DNA from 2 places in the Streptomyces sp. NBC_01275 genome. Region 1 is predicted to be linked to the other one. Evidence: riboswitches for the same ligand, from Rfam matches in the RefSeq annotation. Region 1 holds a riboswitch; the other holds the start of a gene.
What was found. Region 1 has a riboswitch for cyclic di-AMP ahead of OG562_RS17145 (transglycosylase family protein). Riboswitches for the same ligand answer to the same signal wherever they lie in the genome.
Positions count from the first base shown of each region.

Region 1 (7,607 bases):
GTTCACGTCGGCGACGAGCAGCCGGATGGAGTTCGTACCGCAGTCGACGGCGGCGACGCGGCTGAAGCCGGGCTCGAGCAGAGGGACGTACGAGACGAAGGTGCTGCGGATCGCGGTGGGATCGGAGACCGTGTCCTCCTCGACGGGCAGCCCGTCCGCCGGGTCGGGCGCCTCCAGCCGCTGCACGCACGGACCCTTGCGCCACCACTCCGGCAGCATCGCGAGCGCCTCGTCGCCCAGCGGGTTGACGCCCGGTCCCGCGGCCAGCGAGTGGCCCACCAGCACGTGCAGGCACTTCACCCGGTCCGGCATGCCGCCCGCGCTCGGGAAGCCCTCGAGCACCTCGATCGCGTCACGGCGCGCGAGGTAGTCCTCGTGCGCGGCGCGGTAGGCCGCGGCCAGCTCCGGGTCGGTCTGCAGCCGCTCCGTCATCTCCTTCATGACGCCGTTCGCCTCGAGGGTGCCGATCGCCGAGGCGGCGCGCGGGCACGTCAGGTAGTACGTCGTCGGGAAGGGCGTGCCGTCGGGCAGCCTCGGCGCGGTCTCCACGACGTCCGGCTGACCGCACGGGCAGCGGTGGGCGATCGCGCGCAGCCCGCGCGGCGGACGTCCGAGCTGCTGCTTGAAGGCCTCGACGTCGGCGTCGGTGGGCTCGGTGCGCGGAGTGGGCGGCGGAGGCGTTTCCATGGCTGTGTTCAGACTGTCTTTCTGTCGGTCAGTTCACTGATCGGGGCACAAGTTGGGGCACTGGAGAAGGCGCTGGGCCGGGGCGCTGGGCCGGGCGCCGATCGGGCCGCTGGGCGGATCAGCGGCCGGAGGCGTCGGACTTGTCGACTCCGTCCCAGACGTTCGCGTACCAGGGGCGGTCGGCCGCTCCGAGATCGGCGCGGGCCTGCTTGGCCGCGTCCGGGTCGATCACGACGTAGCCCGTCTCCCCCGGCATCACATAGTGCAGCCGCTGGCGGATCTGCTGCTCGGCGTACGCGTCGTCCTGCCAGCGCGCCTTGAGGTCGCGCAGCTGCTCGACGCGATCGCTGGCCTGCTGCTTCTCGCGCTCCAGAGCAGCGATCTCGGCGCGCTGGGAGACGTACTGGCGCATGGGGTAGGCCAGCGCCACGATGAGCGTGCACACGACGAGGGCCAGCAGCGCCGCGCGGCCGGTGAGCCGGGAGCGGCGGGCCTGACGCTTGGTCTGGGAGCGGTAGACGCGGGCCGCGGTCTGCTCCCCGAGCAGCTTGATCCTCGTCGCGGTGGAGAACCGGTCCCGGTCCTTCACGGCCATGTCCCCGCCTCCCGTTCACGCGCGTACGTCCCCGCACACGGTACGGGACCGAGTACGAGGACGTACGTACGACGCTGCCTACGCGGGCTATACGGCGGTGAGGCGCAGGCTCAGGCCTTGGCTCAGGCCTTGGCTCAGGCCTTGAAGCGGGGGAACGCGCTGCGGCCGGCGTACACCGCGGCGTCGTCGAGGATCTCCTCGATGCGCAGCAGCTGGTTGTACTTGGCGACGCGGTCCGAGCGGGCCGGGGCGCCGGTCTTGATCTGACCGCAGTTCACCGCGACGGCGAGGTCGGCGATGGTGACGTCCTCGGTCTCGCCGGAGCGGTGGGACATCATGCACTTGAAGCCGTTGCGCTGGGCCATCTCGACGGCGTCCAGGGTCTCGGTCAGCGAGCCGATCTGGTTGACCTTGACGAGCAGGGCGTTCGCGGAGCCCTCCTCGATGCCGCGGGCCAGGCGCTCGGGGTTGGTGACGAAGAGGTCGTCGCCGACGATCTGGACCTTGTCGCCGATGCGGTCGGTGATGACCTTCCAGCCGGCCCAGTCGTCCTCGTACAGCGGGTCCTCGATGGAGACGAGCGGGTACGCGGAGACGAGCTCCTCGTAGTACTCCGTCATCTCGGCGGCCGAGCGGGACTTGCCCTCGAACTCGTACTTGCCGTCCTTGTAGAACTCGGACGCGGCGACGTCGAGCGCGAGCGCGATCTGCTCGCCGGGGATGTAGCCGGCCTGCTTGATGGCCTCGACGATGAGGTCGAGGGCGGCGCGGTTGGACTCCAGGTTCGGGGCGAAGCCGCCCTCGTCGCCCAGGCCGGTGGACAGGCCCTTGGTCTTCAGCACCTTCTTGAGGGTGTGGTAGACCTCGGCGCCCCAGCGCAGGGCCTCGGAGAAGGACTCCGCGCCGATCGGGGCGATCATGAACTCCTGGATGTCCACGTTGGAGTCGGCGTGCGAGCCGCCGTTCAGGATGTTCATCATCGGAACGGGCAGCAGGTGCGCGTTCGGACCGCCGAGGTAGCGGAAGAGGGGCAGGTCGCTGGCCTCGGAGGCGGCGTGGGCCACGGCGAGCGAGACGCCGAGGATGGCGTTGGCGCCGAGGGAGCCCTTGTTGTCGGTGGCGTCCAGGTCGAACATGGCCTGGTCAATCAGACGCTGCTCGGTGGCGTCGTAGCCGACGAGCTCCGGGCCGATCTGCTCGATGACGGCGAGGACGGCCTTCTCGACACCCTTGCCGCCGTAACGGTTGGGGTCACCGTCGCGCAGCTCGATGGCCTCGAAGGCGCCCGTGGAGGCGCCGGACGGAACGGCGGCACGACCCGTGCTGCCGTCGTCGAGGCCGACCTCGACCTCGACCGTGGGGTTGCCTCGGGAGTCCAGGATTTCCCGGGCTACGACGACGTCGATGGACGGCACGAGCATCTCCTTCTTGGGATGTGACGCTGAGAGTGCGGGGCGCGCAGGCCGTGATGAGCCCTTGCTGATGCCTTGCGACTAGAGCCTAACCGCCTCGGGGGCATCGACCACCGACCGACCGCCCCGTGGACTACGTCAGACCGTACCTATTGTTTCCGGCCGGAACAAAGGGGGAGCGACGAACAGGCAAAGAAAACCCCGCTCCGGTGCGTACGGGGGAATGCGCACCGGAGCGGGGAGCCCGTGGGGACGGGGGGGTGACCCTCACGAGGTCTTCAGTGTGTCGACCTCGGCTGTGAGGGTGCTGTGGTCTCACTGGGAGCCAGGTGTCACCTGGGGCCAGGTCGCCGGCCAGAGGTCACCGGCCAGAGGTCACTTCAGGTGCAGCTGCTGGCCCGGGTAGATGAGGTCGGCGTCCTCGACGATGTCCTTGTTCAGCTGGAACAGCTTCTGCCAGCCGCCCTTGACCTTGTGCTTCTCGGCGATGGAGCTGAGGGTGTCGCCCTTGACGACCTTGTACTCGCCGTCGCCCTTCTTGACCTTCTTGCCGGTCGGCGTGCTGACCGTCTTGGACGCGGCCGGGCGGTCGGTCGAGCGGGAGGTGCTCGGCTGCTCGGTGGAGCGGGTGGTGGTGGAGCTGCCCGAGGAGCTGGAGCCGGAGGAGCTGGAGCCGGTGCCGCTGCTCGACGAGCCCGAGGAGCTGCTGCCGTTGTAGGCGGCGCCGGACAGGCCGGTGCCGCAGACCGGCCAGGCGCCCTTGCCCTGGCCCGCGAGGACCTTCTCGCCGATGGCTATCTGCTGGGACTTGCTGGCCTGGTTGGCCTGGGCGGCGTACTGGGTGCCGCCGTACGCGGCCCAGGTGGAGGCGGAGAACTGCAGGCCGCCGTAGTAGCCGTTGCCGGTGTTGATGGACCAGTTGCCGCCGGACTCGCACTGGGCGACGGCGTCCCACTCGGAGGCGGTGGCGGCGGAGGCGCTGCCGGCCGCCATCAGCGGGGCGGCGATGGCGACGCCGGTGACGCCGGCGAGCGCGGCGACACGGGTGGCCCTGGAGGGACGGCGGTGCTTGCCCTTGGCGGAAAACAGCATGGTGGATCCCCTCACCGACGCCTGCGAGGTGAGCTGTCGGGTTCGGGCCGTGTGAGTTGCCCGGCCACTCCTCCATGGCAGTCCTGCGTGGCAGTCCTGCAGTCCATGGGAGGCGTGGCTCCACCCCTAGCCGACTCCGGCAGTCGGTTCCCCGAAGGGCCTCAACCGCCGGACCCGGCGCTTACCTTGGGTCCCCCGCTCCTGCCTACGGCGCTTGACGCGACGACTGTTCCCGGATGGCCGCTGGCAGGATTCGGCGTTGCGACGGCCGGGGCTCGGGTTGCCGAGCGGTCCTGACCGTAGACACGCGATCGACGGAATATCAAAGACGATCAGGGCTTCTGAGACTCATCCCACACTTTCACCAAACCGGACATTCGGCGCGAAGCGTGACGTGAACTCCCGCTGTTTTTCTAGGGATTTCTACCCTATTCAACCCCTGTGTCAAGGGTCTGACCGGCGACGATGTCGCTCGGGTCGGCGCCGATGCGATCCCGGTTCTCGGCGTACAGCGCACGCCACCCGCCGTCGAGGTCAAGGGAGTCGGCGATGGAGGCGAGGGAGTCGCCCTCCTGGACGACATAGGTCGCGGCGGCGTGCCGACCGGTGGAGGCGGTCGCGGGACCGTCGGAGACGCCCGCCGTCGCGTCTCCGGCCGCGCTCTCGTCGGCGGTGTCGCCGCGATGGCGACCGGAGCCGGTGTCGAGAGTGTCGGCGCCGAGAGTGCCGACGTCGAGCGTGCCGGTGTCGACGAGACTCCAAGAGCCCGCATCCTGCGCCGACTTGTCCGAGTCGTCCGAGTCGCCCGCCTCGGGGGTCTTTGTGGACGAACTGCCGGAGTCCTGCGAGTCGCCCTGCCCGCCGGAAGCGTCGGAGCCGGTGGAGTCGTCCGAAGCGGAGGAGGAAGGGGACGAAGAGGACGAAGAGGACGAACTCGATGAATCACCGGACGAGTCGGATGAGTCGGATGAATCCGTCGAACCCGTCGAACCGCTGTCGGCGTCGGAGGAGCCCGAGGAACTCGATGAACCGGAAGAACCGGACGAGCCGGACAACCCCCTGGACAGGTCGGACAATCCAGAAGACGAAGAGGAGTCGGACGAGTCGCCCGCCACCCCGGTGTCCACGTTCAGCGCGCCGGACTCCTTGGTGAGCCCGGTCGTCAGCCCACAGGTGGGCCACGCGCCGACGCCCTCGTCCGCGAGCAGCTTCTGCGCCACGGCGATCTGCTGGTTACGGCTGGCGAGGTCGGGGCTCGACGCGTAGTCGAGTCCGCCGTACGTCTCCCAGTCGTCCTGGGAGAGATGCAGGCCGCCGAAGTAGCCGTCGCCCTTGTCTGCGCTCCAGGAACCCCCGGTCTCGCACTGGGCCACCTTGTCCCACACCGTGCCGTCGGCGGCGCTCGCGCCGGAGGCGGCGAGCAGCGGGATGGCGATGGCGGTGCCGGTCACTCCGGCCGCCACGAGGAGGGCCGGGGCCTGACGGGGGCGACGGTGACGACCGTTCCCGGAGAGCATGCGAGGGCCTTTCTCTGGACAGCAGTGACCGGCGCGGGGGGTGAGGCTGAGGGTCCGCGCTTGACGAGTGAACGTATCGGCAGACGATCACTTGTCACAAGTTAATGCCGCGCAGATCACGTGAAGATCACAGACTTGAGGGTCGGTCACCTTTACTCCGCCGAACGGTCACACTCCGGCTGACACACGGTCATACTCCGGCCGACGCCCGATCGGACAACGGTCGGTCGCCTGGCCGGGCAGGTCGGTCGCTCAGTCGGGCAGCGGTCGGTCACGGACCGGAGTGAACTCCACGGGCAGGGTGCGCAGTCCCCGCATGATGAGCCCGCCGCGCCATCTCAAGTCGGCCGGGTCCACGGCGAGTCGGAGATCCGGCAGGCGGGTGAGCAGGGTGGCCAGGGCGGTCTGGCCCTCCAGCCGGGCCAGGGGCGCGCCCAGGCAGTAGTGGATGCCGTGGCCGTAGCCGAGGTGCTGGTTGTCCCGGCGGGAGAGGTCGAGGGTGTCCGGGTCGGCGAAACGGGCGGGGTCCCGGTCGGCGGCGGCGAGGACGACGAGGACGGGGTCGCCGGGCGCGATGTCCTGACCGCCGACGCTGAGCGGCTCGGTGGCGAACCGCCAGGTGGCCAGCTCGACGGGACCGTCGTAGCGCAGCAGCTCCTCGACGCCGGTCTCCAGGAGGGTGCGGTCGCCGGCGTCCTCGATGAGGGAGCGCTGGAGGCGGTCGCGCTGCTCGGGGTGGGCGAGGAGGGCGTAGGTGCCGTTGCCGATCAGGTTCACGGTCGTCTCGAAGCCGGCGAACAGCAGGATGAAGGCCATGGCGGCGGCCTCGTTCTCGGTGAGGTGCTCGCCGTGGTCGGAGGCGCGGATCAGACCGGAGATGAGGTCCTCGCCGGGGGCGGGGTCGGCGGGCAGCTCCGCGCGCTTGCGGTGGATGAGCTCCAGGAGATAGCCGCGCATCTTCTTCACCGACCGCGCGACACCGCCGCGCGGGCCGCCGCCGTGCCGGATCATCATCCCCGCCCAGTCGCGGAAGTCGTCCTGGTCCTCGCGCGGGACGCCGAGGAGGTCGCAGATCGCGTAGATGGGAAGAGGGAAGGCGAAGTCGTGGATGAGGTCGGCCTCGCCCTTCGCCGCGAACTGGTCGATGAGGTGGTCGGTGAGCTCCTGTACCCGGGGCGCGAACTCGGCCACGCGGCGAGGCGTGAACGCCTTGCTGACGAGCCGTCGCAGGCGGGTGTGGTCCGGCGGGTCGATGTTCAGCAGATGCGTCGTCAACTCGGCCTTGCGCTCACCCGGGATGCCGGTCTTGCCCTTGGCGTGGGCGGGCTCGTCGTGATGCGCGGGGTTCTTGCTGAGCCGCTGGTCGGCGAGCGCCTGCTTGGCGTCCGCGTACCGCGTGACCAGCCAGGCCTCCACCCCGCTGGGCAGCGTGGTGCGGTGCACGGGCGCGTGCTCACGGAGCCAGGCGTAGGCGGGGTAGGGGTCGGTGGCGAAGTCCCAGGTGAAGAGGGTGGGGGCGGGCGGGGTGTCGGTCGGGGGGTGAGGCTGGTTGGTCACTCGTCGACGGTAGCCGGGTTCTCCCCGAGGCCCTTCTCGGCCAGGGCCTTCTTGGCGGCGGGGTGCCCCATGTCGGCGGCTTTGCGATACCAGAGGGCGGCTTCGGCGGGGTTGTTCTGCTTGTCGAGGAGGAGGGCAAGGCGGTAGGGGGCGTAGGAGTCTCCTTGGGCGTGGCCCTTCTCATACTCCTTGCGGGCCTCCTCCAGGAGCCCCGTCTTCTCCAATACGACGGCGAGGTGCGTGGCGTCCAGCGGGCCGTCGTCGCTCTGGTAGTAGTCGGCCGCGTCGTCCAGGGTCTGACGCGGCGCCCGGCTGTCGGCCAGCAGGCGAGCGGCCCGCTTGTCGCCCGCGGCGGCGGCCCGGATCAGCAGGACCTCGGCGATCTCCTCCTCGTTGCGCAGCAGGAAGTACACGGCGGCACTCCGGGCGATCGGGGCGTGCCCCTGCATCTCCGCGCCCATGTAATAACGCGACGCCTCGCTCAGATCGCCCCGCCCGAGCAGCAGGTCGCCCAGCTGGTGTGCCGCCGCCGGGTCACCGCCGCTCGCGGCCCAGCGCAGCCACTGCTCGGCCAGCGCCTGATGCGCCTCGCCGACCAGCCTCGTCGCGGGACCGTCCGGTCTCCGCGCCGCCGCCGCCCGCAGATACGGCAGCGCCTCCTCCGCCGCGCCCCGCCCCAGGAGCTGCTCGCCCACCTGTTCGGCCAGCTCCGCCTTCCCGGCGTCGACGGCCTTGCGCAGCCAGTCC
Region 1 covers NZ_JAPEOZ010000001.1:3,920,172-3,927,778, forward strand. The annotation lists gene OG562_RS17125 (Ppx/GppA phosphatase family protein) at 1-81, opposite strand, end outside; partial or broken gene OG562_RS17130 (DUF501 domain-containing protein) at 235-687, opposite strand; gene OG562_RS17135 (septum formation initiator family protein) at 806-1,282, opposite strand; gene eno (phosphopyruvate hydratase) at 1,417-2,703, opposite strand; gene OG562_RS17145 (transglycosylase family protein) at 3,070-3,786, opposite strand; cyclic di-AMP (ydaO/yuaA leader) riboswitch at 3,790-4,009, opposite strand; gene OG562_RS17150 (transglycosylase family protein) at 4,215-5,303, opposite strand; gene OG562_RS17155 (cytochrome P450) at 5,556-6,860, opposite strand; gene OG562_RS17160 (tetratricopeptide repeat protein) at 6,857-7,607, opposite strand, start outside.

Region 2 (7,607 bases), 630 kb from region 1:
CCGTTCCTCGGCGTGCATCTGACCAGGGGGATCGACGGAGGCGTGCACATCGGGCCCAACGCGGTGCCGGCCCTGGCCCGCGAGGGGTACGGCTGGGGCGTCGTACGGCCGCGGGAGGCGGCGGCGACGGCGGCGTGGCCCGGGGTGTGGCGGATGGGACGGCAGCACTGGCGGTACGGGGTCGGGGAGCTGCGGAGATCGGTGTCGAAGGGCGCGTTCCTGGACGCCGTGCGCAGACTGCTGCCCGCGGTGGAGGAACGCGACCTGGTGCGGGCCCCGGCCGGAGTGCGGGCGCAGGCGGTGCTGCGCGACGGGGCGCTGGTGGACGACTTCCTGATACGCGAAGGGGCGCGGGCTGTGCACGTCCTGAACGCTCCTTCCCCGGCGGCGACGGCCTCGCTGCCGATCGGGCGGGAGGTGGCGCGCAGGGCGCTGGGGGTGCTGGGGGCGGTGTGACGGGGCCCGTCCTGCTACGCCGTCGTAGGCCTTTCTGTGGCGTCGGCGAGCCGCCCCGTAAAATCGATCCCACTGTGTCTGATTCCGTGAGTTCCGTGAGTTCTGTGAACGCCTCTGACGTCTCCGAGCCCGCCCCCGGCGGGCCGCACCACCCGGGCGAGTCCGTTCGGCATACCCGCGCCAAGGGGGAGCCCCGCTTCCCCGACGGGCCCCATGCGGATCCCGCCGGGTCGCACTTCGAGCGGCGGATCAGAAGTTTTCAGCCGCGGCGCAGCCGGGTGACCGCAGGGCAGGCCGACGCCTTGCAGCGGCTGTGGGCGCAGTGGGGGCTCGACATCGACGGGCACCGCGTCGACCTCGCCGAGCTCTTCGGGAACAGCCGTCCCGTGGTGCTGGAGATCGGGTTCGGGATGGGGGAGGCCACCGCTCAGATGGCCGCCGCCGACCCGGACACCAACCTCGTCGCCGTGGACGTGCACACCCCGGGCCAGGGCAATCTGCTCAACCTCGCCGACCGCACCGGACTGACCAACGTCCGGGTCGCCAACGGCGACGCGATCATCCTGCTGCGGGAGATGCTGCCGGCGGACTCGCTCGACGGACTGCGCGTCTATTTCCCGGACCCGTGGCCCAAGAAGCGCCACCACAAGCGGCGCCTCATCCAGCCGGAGTTCCTCGACCTCGCCGCGACGCGACTGAGACCGGGTGCGATCGTGCACTGCGCGACCGACTGGGAGCCGTATGCGCAGCAGATGCTGGAGGTGCTCACCGCGCACCCCGACTTCGAGAACACGCAGGTCGACGGTGGCTTCGCGCCCCGGCCCGACTTCCGGCCGCTGACCCGTTTCGAGGGACAGGGGCTGGACAAGGGTCATGTGGTGAACGACCTGTTGTTCCGTCGCGTACAGCACGGGGATCGCTGACCGACCGTCCTCCTCCCCCGGGCCCTCCCCCGGACCCTCCCCCCAGCCTTCCACCCACAGCCCTCCACCCACAGCCCACAGCCCTCCACCACAGTCCTCTCCCTCGTTAGGGTCGATGCCGTGGCCATCAGTCCCCCGTTTCCGCCGTACCCCCCGCACCCCGGCGGCCCGCCAGGGGCGGCGGCGCTGCGGCACGCGCACTGGTGGCAGCGCAGCTGGGTGCGGTACGGGGCGCTCATCACCCTGCTCTCGCTGTCCGGTCTCGTCATCCTCGCGCTGGTGCGCGAACAGACCGGCACGGAAGGGTTCCTGGTCGGTCTCGGGCTCGCCGTGCTGCCGGTTCCGCTGCTCATAGCCGCCTTCCGGTGGCTCGACCGGGTCGAGCCCGGGCCCTGGCGGAACCTGGTGTTCGCCTTCGCCTGGGGCGCGTGCGCGGCCGCGCTGATCGCGATCGTCGCCAACAGCTTCGCGACGCGCTGGATAGCGACGGCGACCGCCGACCCGTCCAGCGCGGACACCCTGGGGGCGACCGTCATAGCGCCGATCGTCGAGGAGTCCGCCAAGGCCGCCGCCGTGCTGCTCGTGTTCCTCTTCCGCAGGCGGGACTTCACCGGGATCGTCGACGGCGTGGTGATAGCGGGGGTCACCGCGACCGGCTTCGCGTTCACCGAGAACATCCTCTACCTCGGCACCGCCTTCGGCACCGACCAGCTCTCCGGCGACAGCGGCATCGCCTCCGTCACCGCCGCGACCTTCTTCGTCCGCGTGATCATGTCGCCGTTCGCGCACCCCCTGTTCACGGTCCTGACCGGCATCGGCTTCGGCGTCGCCGCGCTCTCCGGGAACCGCCTGCGCCTGCGGCACGTCCTGCTCCCGCTGTCCGGGCTGCTCCTGGCGATGGGCATGCACGCCCTGTGGAACGGCTCCTCGACGTTCGGCGAGTTCGGGTTCTTCGCGGTGTACGGGGCGTTCATGGTGCCCGCGTTCGGGCTGCTGACCTGGCTGGTGGTGTGGACGCGCCAACGTGAGCTGCGCACCGTGCGCGAGGAGCTGCCCGCCTACACGGCCGCCGGCTGGCTCAGCCCGGCCGAGCCGTACGCGCTGGGCTCGATGCGGGCACGGCGGCTGGCCCGCGAGTACGCCCAGCAGCGCCTGGGCCGGCCGGCGGCGCAGGCGGTGGCGCAGTACGAGGCGTACGCGACCTCCCTGGCGTTTCTGCGGCACCGCGGGCGACAGGGGCGGGCCGACGCCGACTTCGTCGTACGGGAACGGGAGTTGCTGAACGAGCTGTGGCGCCGCAGGGAGCTGGCGCGGCCCGCGCTGGACCATGCAGCGTGGATGACGGCTCCACCGGTACGGGTGGCTGTGCCGGCGACGCCCTGGCCGGTGTACGGGGCGGTGTACGGGACGCACGGGATGCACGGGGCTCCTGGACCGCACGGGATGCACGGGGCTCCTGGGCCGCACGGGGTGCACGACCCGGCGCAGGGACCCGGCCCTGGCCCCGGACAGGGCTACGGGTACGGCTACGGGTACGGGTACGGGTACGGGTACGGATATCCGGCGGCGCAGCACCCCAGCTACAACCCCTACCAGTCGTAGGGGATGCAGCTGGTCGTACGGACCGCTACGCCGACGCCTCCGTCAACTTCTCGAGTTCGGCCTGCGTCAGCTCCAGCTCCGCCACGCCCAGCAGCGCCGGCAGCTGCTCGACCGTACGGGCGGACGCGATCGGCGCGGCGATCGTCGGCTGGGCCGCGAGCCAGGCCAGGGCCACCGTGGCGACCTGGGTGTCGTGGGCCTGGGCGATCTCGTCCAGGGCGGTGAGGACCTTCTGGCCCCGCTCGGAGTCGAGGTGCTTGGCCGCGCCGGAGGCCCGCGGGCTCTCCACCGTCGTACCGGGCCGGTACTTGCCGGTGAGGAAGCCGGAGGCCAGCGCGTAGTACGGGACGGCGGCGAGGCCGGAGGCGGCGGCGAGGTCCTGCAGCTCGCCCTCGTAGGTGTCGCGTGAGACCAGGTTGTAGTGGGGCTGGAGGGCGACGTAGCGGGCCAGGCCCTCGCGGTCGGAGAACTCCAGGGACGCCCGCAGCCGCTCCGGGGAGATGTTGGAGGCCGCGATGTGCCGCACCTTGCCCGCCTTCACCAGGTCGTCCAGCGCGCCGACGATCTCCTCGACCGGGACCTCGGGCTTGTCGAAGTGGGTGTAGTAGAGGTCGATGCGGTCGGTGTCCAGGCGACGCAGGGATGCGTCGGCGGCGGCCTTGATGTTCGCGGCGGTCAGGCCCGGGAACTCGGGGTGCTGGCTGACCTTGGTGGCGATCACGATGTCGTCGCGGTTGCCGCGCGCCTTGATCCACTTGCCGATGACGGTCTCGGACTCACCGCCCTGATGGCCCTCGATCCACGCCGAGTAGGAGTCGGCGGTGTCGATGAAGTTGCCGCCGGCGTCCGCGTAGGCGTCGAGGACGGCGAGGGAGGCGGCCTCGTCGGCGGTCCAGCCGAAGACGTTGCCGCCGAGGGAGAGCGGGAAGACCTTGAGGTCGGAGGAGCCGAGCTGGCGAAGAGAAGTCATGCTTTGGATCAACGCCGTGCCGGAGAGGCCCATTCCGTGCACTGTACGAAGAACGTGTGAACAGCACGAGGGGACCGGCAGACGGAACCGGCAGCCCTGACGTCGGGGGGGTGTCGTCAGGGCTGCCGGGGTTCCAACGGGCGGGGGAGACCCTTACGGGTCAGGGGTTGAGGCCCTTGCTCCGCAGCCAGGACATGGGGTCGATGCCGTCGGCGCTGCCGTTCGGGTGGACCTCGAGGTGGAGGTGGGCGCCGGTGACGTTCCCGGTGGCGCCGACGCGGCCGATGACGTCGCCCGTGCCGACCTTCTGGCCGACACTGACGCTGATCGACGACTGGTGGCAGAACCACAGCTCGGTTCCGTCGTCCAGAGTCAGGATGGTGCGGTAGCCGTAGGAACCGGCCCAGCCCGCCTCGGTGACGGTCCCGCTGTGGACGGCCTTGATGAGGGTGCCCGTGGGCGCGGCGAAGTCGAGGCCGGTGTGGTACCCGGACGACCAGAGCGAGCCGGCCTGACCGAAGGTCGAGGTGATGGTGTACGAGGAGGTCGGCAGCGTGTACTGCTTGGCCAGCTCGGCCAGGCGCGCGGCCTCGGCCTTCTTCTTGGCCTCCGCTTCCGCCTTCTCCTTCGCGGCCGCGGCCTTGGCCTTGGCTTCCTTCTCGGCCTTGGCGGTCGCGGCGGCCTCTGCCTTGGCGGCGGCGACCTTGGCCTTCGCCTCGATCTGCGTCTGCTGCGACTCGGCCTGCGCCATGATCCGGCTGCGCAGCGCCTCGCCGGCGTCGGCGGCGCCGCCCTGGGCGGTGTCGTCGGACTCGGTGCCGAAGCTGCTGAGGGCGGGCGCGGGCTCCGGGGGGGCGTCGTCCTCCGTGAGAAGGCCGCCCACCGAGGGGAGGTCGGGCATGGAGATGGAGACCGGCGCCTTGCCGGTGTTGGCGCTGGCCATGCCGCCCGCGCTGACGGCGGCTATGACGCCGACGCCGAGGACGGTGGAGCTGCGGGCGAACCCGCCGCCGCGCTGCTTGGCGACGCGGTGCTTGCCGCGTACCGGGCGAACGGACTCCGCGGTGGGGTTCCATTCCTCCCAGGGGCCCTCGTCGGTGCGGTAGGTGCCGAAGCCGAAGGTCTCGGGGGAACGCTGGCCCGGCACGAACGGGGCTTCTGGGGCAGGCGGGTTGGACGCCACGCGGGCGTACTCCTTTCCTTCCGTCGCCTACCGGGTTAGCTGACGGGTTCGGAGCGGGAAGGTCTCCTACGCGCGTATACCGGCCGTTGCCACACGGCGGCTTCCGCGAGATTCACCCCAAGGTGGTGGTTCCCCGGTTCCCTTGCGGGATTCGGCAGTGCGCACGGAGCCGACTCTTGTGTCGGCTGGGACGACCGCGCTGCGTTATCGAACGTTAATAGACCTAGGGGTGGGTTTCCAAGCTGTTCCCCTTGATCAACAACATTCATGGCCTGGACTTTCAGGCCATGACCGGTGAAAAACGGGCGAGTTGACCTCACCTCGGGAACGCTTCAGCAGTCACACGCGTTTTGATGGTGACTCAGCTGTTATGCGCAGGGCGGTCGAGCGGTCACGAGGGGTGACGACATGAGGAAGGCAAACAAACCGAGGGCCGGAACCCTTTCGGATTCCGGCCCTCGGCCTTCAGTAGCGGGGACAGGATTTGAACCTGCGACCTCTGGGTTATGAGCCCAGCGAGCTACCGAGCTGCTCCACCCCGCGTCGTTGTTGACTTAACTGTATCACCCGCTCAGGTGCAGGTTCGCCACCTGCGCCCGCTCCTCGTATTCCGGGAGTACGACGACGTCGACGCCCTCGGCCGCGAGGAGCCCGGTGCCGTCCGCCTCCGTGACGAAGGTGTTGGGCTCCCGCCAGGCCGTGACGACCCGGCGCACGCCCGCGTCGAGGATGAGACGGGCGCAGGGGGTGGGGCGGGAGGAGCGGTGCGCGCAGGGCTCCAGGCTGCTGTAGACGGTGGCGCCGGGCAGCCGGGGGTCGGCGGGGTCGAGCTTGGCGAGGGCGGCCTCCTCGGCGTGCACGACCGGGTCGCCGGCCTCCCGGGAGTGGCCGCGCGCCAGCTCCGTGCCGTCGGCGGCCACGATCACCGCGCCGACGCTGAAGGCGGTCCGCGAGGGAGGACACTCGGCCGCGAGATCGCAGGCCAGGGCCAGCCAGCGGCGGTCGGCCGCGGAGGGGAGCGGGCCGGCGCCGGGGGCGGTGGGCTCGTAGCGCATGAGGACCACGTCCTCGATCCGCCGGGTCTCGGTCAGGCGCAGGCGTCCGCCCTGGTAGCCGCCCGGGCCGAAGAGGCGGGGCGCGTCCGGGTCGCCCACGAGGAGCGGGGCGAGGACGAGCTGGAGTTCGTCGGCGAGGCCCTGCTGGAGCAATTGGGTGTGGATGGTTCCGCCGCCCTCGACCATGAGCCGGCGTACGCCGCGCTCGGCGTGGAGGTGCTCGAGGAGCCGCCGCCAGTCCAGTTCGGGGCCGAGGGGGACGACATCGGCGGCGAGCCCCAGCGACCGGGCCCGGACCGCGCCCTTCTCGGTCGTGTACACGACCTTCTCGCCGCCCGTGTGCCAGAACTTCGCCGCCGGGTCGAGGTCGCCGGAGCCGCTGACGGTGACCTTCAGGGGGTACTCCGCCTTCCCGGCCGCCACCCGTACGGTGCGCCGCTCGGGGGAGTTCACCAGCAGCCGGGGGTTGTCGGCGCGGATGGTGCCGGCGCCGACGAGGATCGCGTCGACGCCGGCCCGCACCTCGTCGACCCGGTCGAAGTCGGCGGGGCTGGAGAGCAGCAGGCGCTCGGGGGAGGTGTCGTCGAGGTAGCCGTCGAGGGAGACGGCGGCGGACAGCAGGACGTACGGGTACAGGTACGGGTACGACATCGGCGCGGCTCTCCAGGAACGACGGCAGGGTCTTGGTTCAAGTTTGAAACAAACCTACACTGGGTGGCATGACGACCCGCTGGCTCACCCCCGAGGAGCAGCGCGCCTGGCGCGCGTACATCGCCGCGACGCACCTCCTGGAGGACGCGATCGACCGACAGCTCCAGCAGGACGCCGGCATGCCCCACCTGTACTACTCCATCCTCGCCAATCTCTCCGAGACGCCGGAGCGTCAGCTGCGTATGACCGACCTGGCCGAGCGGACGAAGATCACCCGCAGTCGACTGACGTACGCGGTGACGCGGCTGGAGAAGGACGGGCTGGTCCGGCGGGAGAACTGCCGGTGGGACAAGCGGGGCAGCGTCGCCGTCCTGACCGACGAGGGGATGGCCGTACTGGAACGGACCGCCCCGGGCCATGTCGAGACCGTGCGGGACTCGCTGTTCGCTCACCTGAACGAGGAGCAGGTGGGGCAGCTGGAGGAGATCTGCACGGGCATCGCTCGGGCGCTGGAGGAGGACGGGACGCGGCCGGCGGACGACGACGTGCCGTGGCGGAGGCGGTCGTCGCCGCCGTCGTCGTCCTGTTCGTGATCTGGGTCGCAATCCAGTTGCTTCAAATTTAAAACATGGGTAGGGTCTCGAAGCGAGGGCCTGCTTCAAATCTGAAGCAGATGCTCGTTTTGCTCCTTGTCGCTTGTCGCTTGTCGCTTGTCGCTTGTCGCTTGTCGCTTGTTCTTCGCTGCTTGCCTCTTGCCGTTAGTTCTC
Region 2 covers NZ_JAPEOZ010000001.1:4,553,738-4,561,344, forward strand. The annotation lists gene lhgO (L-2-hydroxyglutarate oxidase) at 1-456, shown strand, start outside; gene trmB (tRNA (guanosine(46)-N7)-methyltransferase TrmB) at 561-1,379, shown strand; gene OG562_RS19930 (PrsW family intramembrane metalloprotease) at 1,566-2,981, shown strand; gene OG562_RS19935 (aldo/keto reductase) at 3,007-3,951, opposite strand; gene OG562_RS19940 (M23 family metallopeptidase) at 4,112-5,134, opposite strand; cyclic di-AMP (ydaO/yuaA leader) riboswitch at 5,142-5,301, opposite strand; tRNA gene OG562_RS19945 (tRNA-Met) at 5,604-5,677, opposite strand; gene OG562_RS19950 (dihydrofolate reductase family protein) at 5,698-6,840, opposite strand; gene OG562_RS19955 (MarR family winged helix-turn-helix transcriptional regulator) at 6,909-7,433, shown strand.
Region 2: another riboswitch for cyclic di-AMP. It lies ahead of OG562_RS19940 (M23 family metallopeptidase); the one in region 1 lies ahead of OG562_RS17145 (transglycosylase family protein).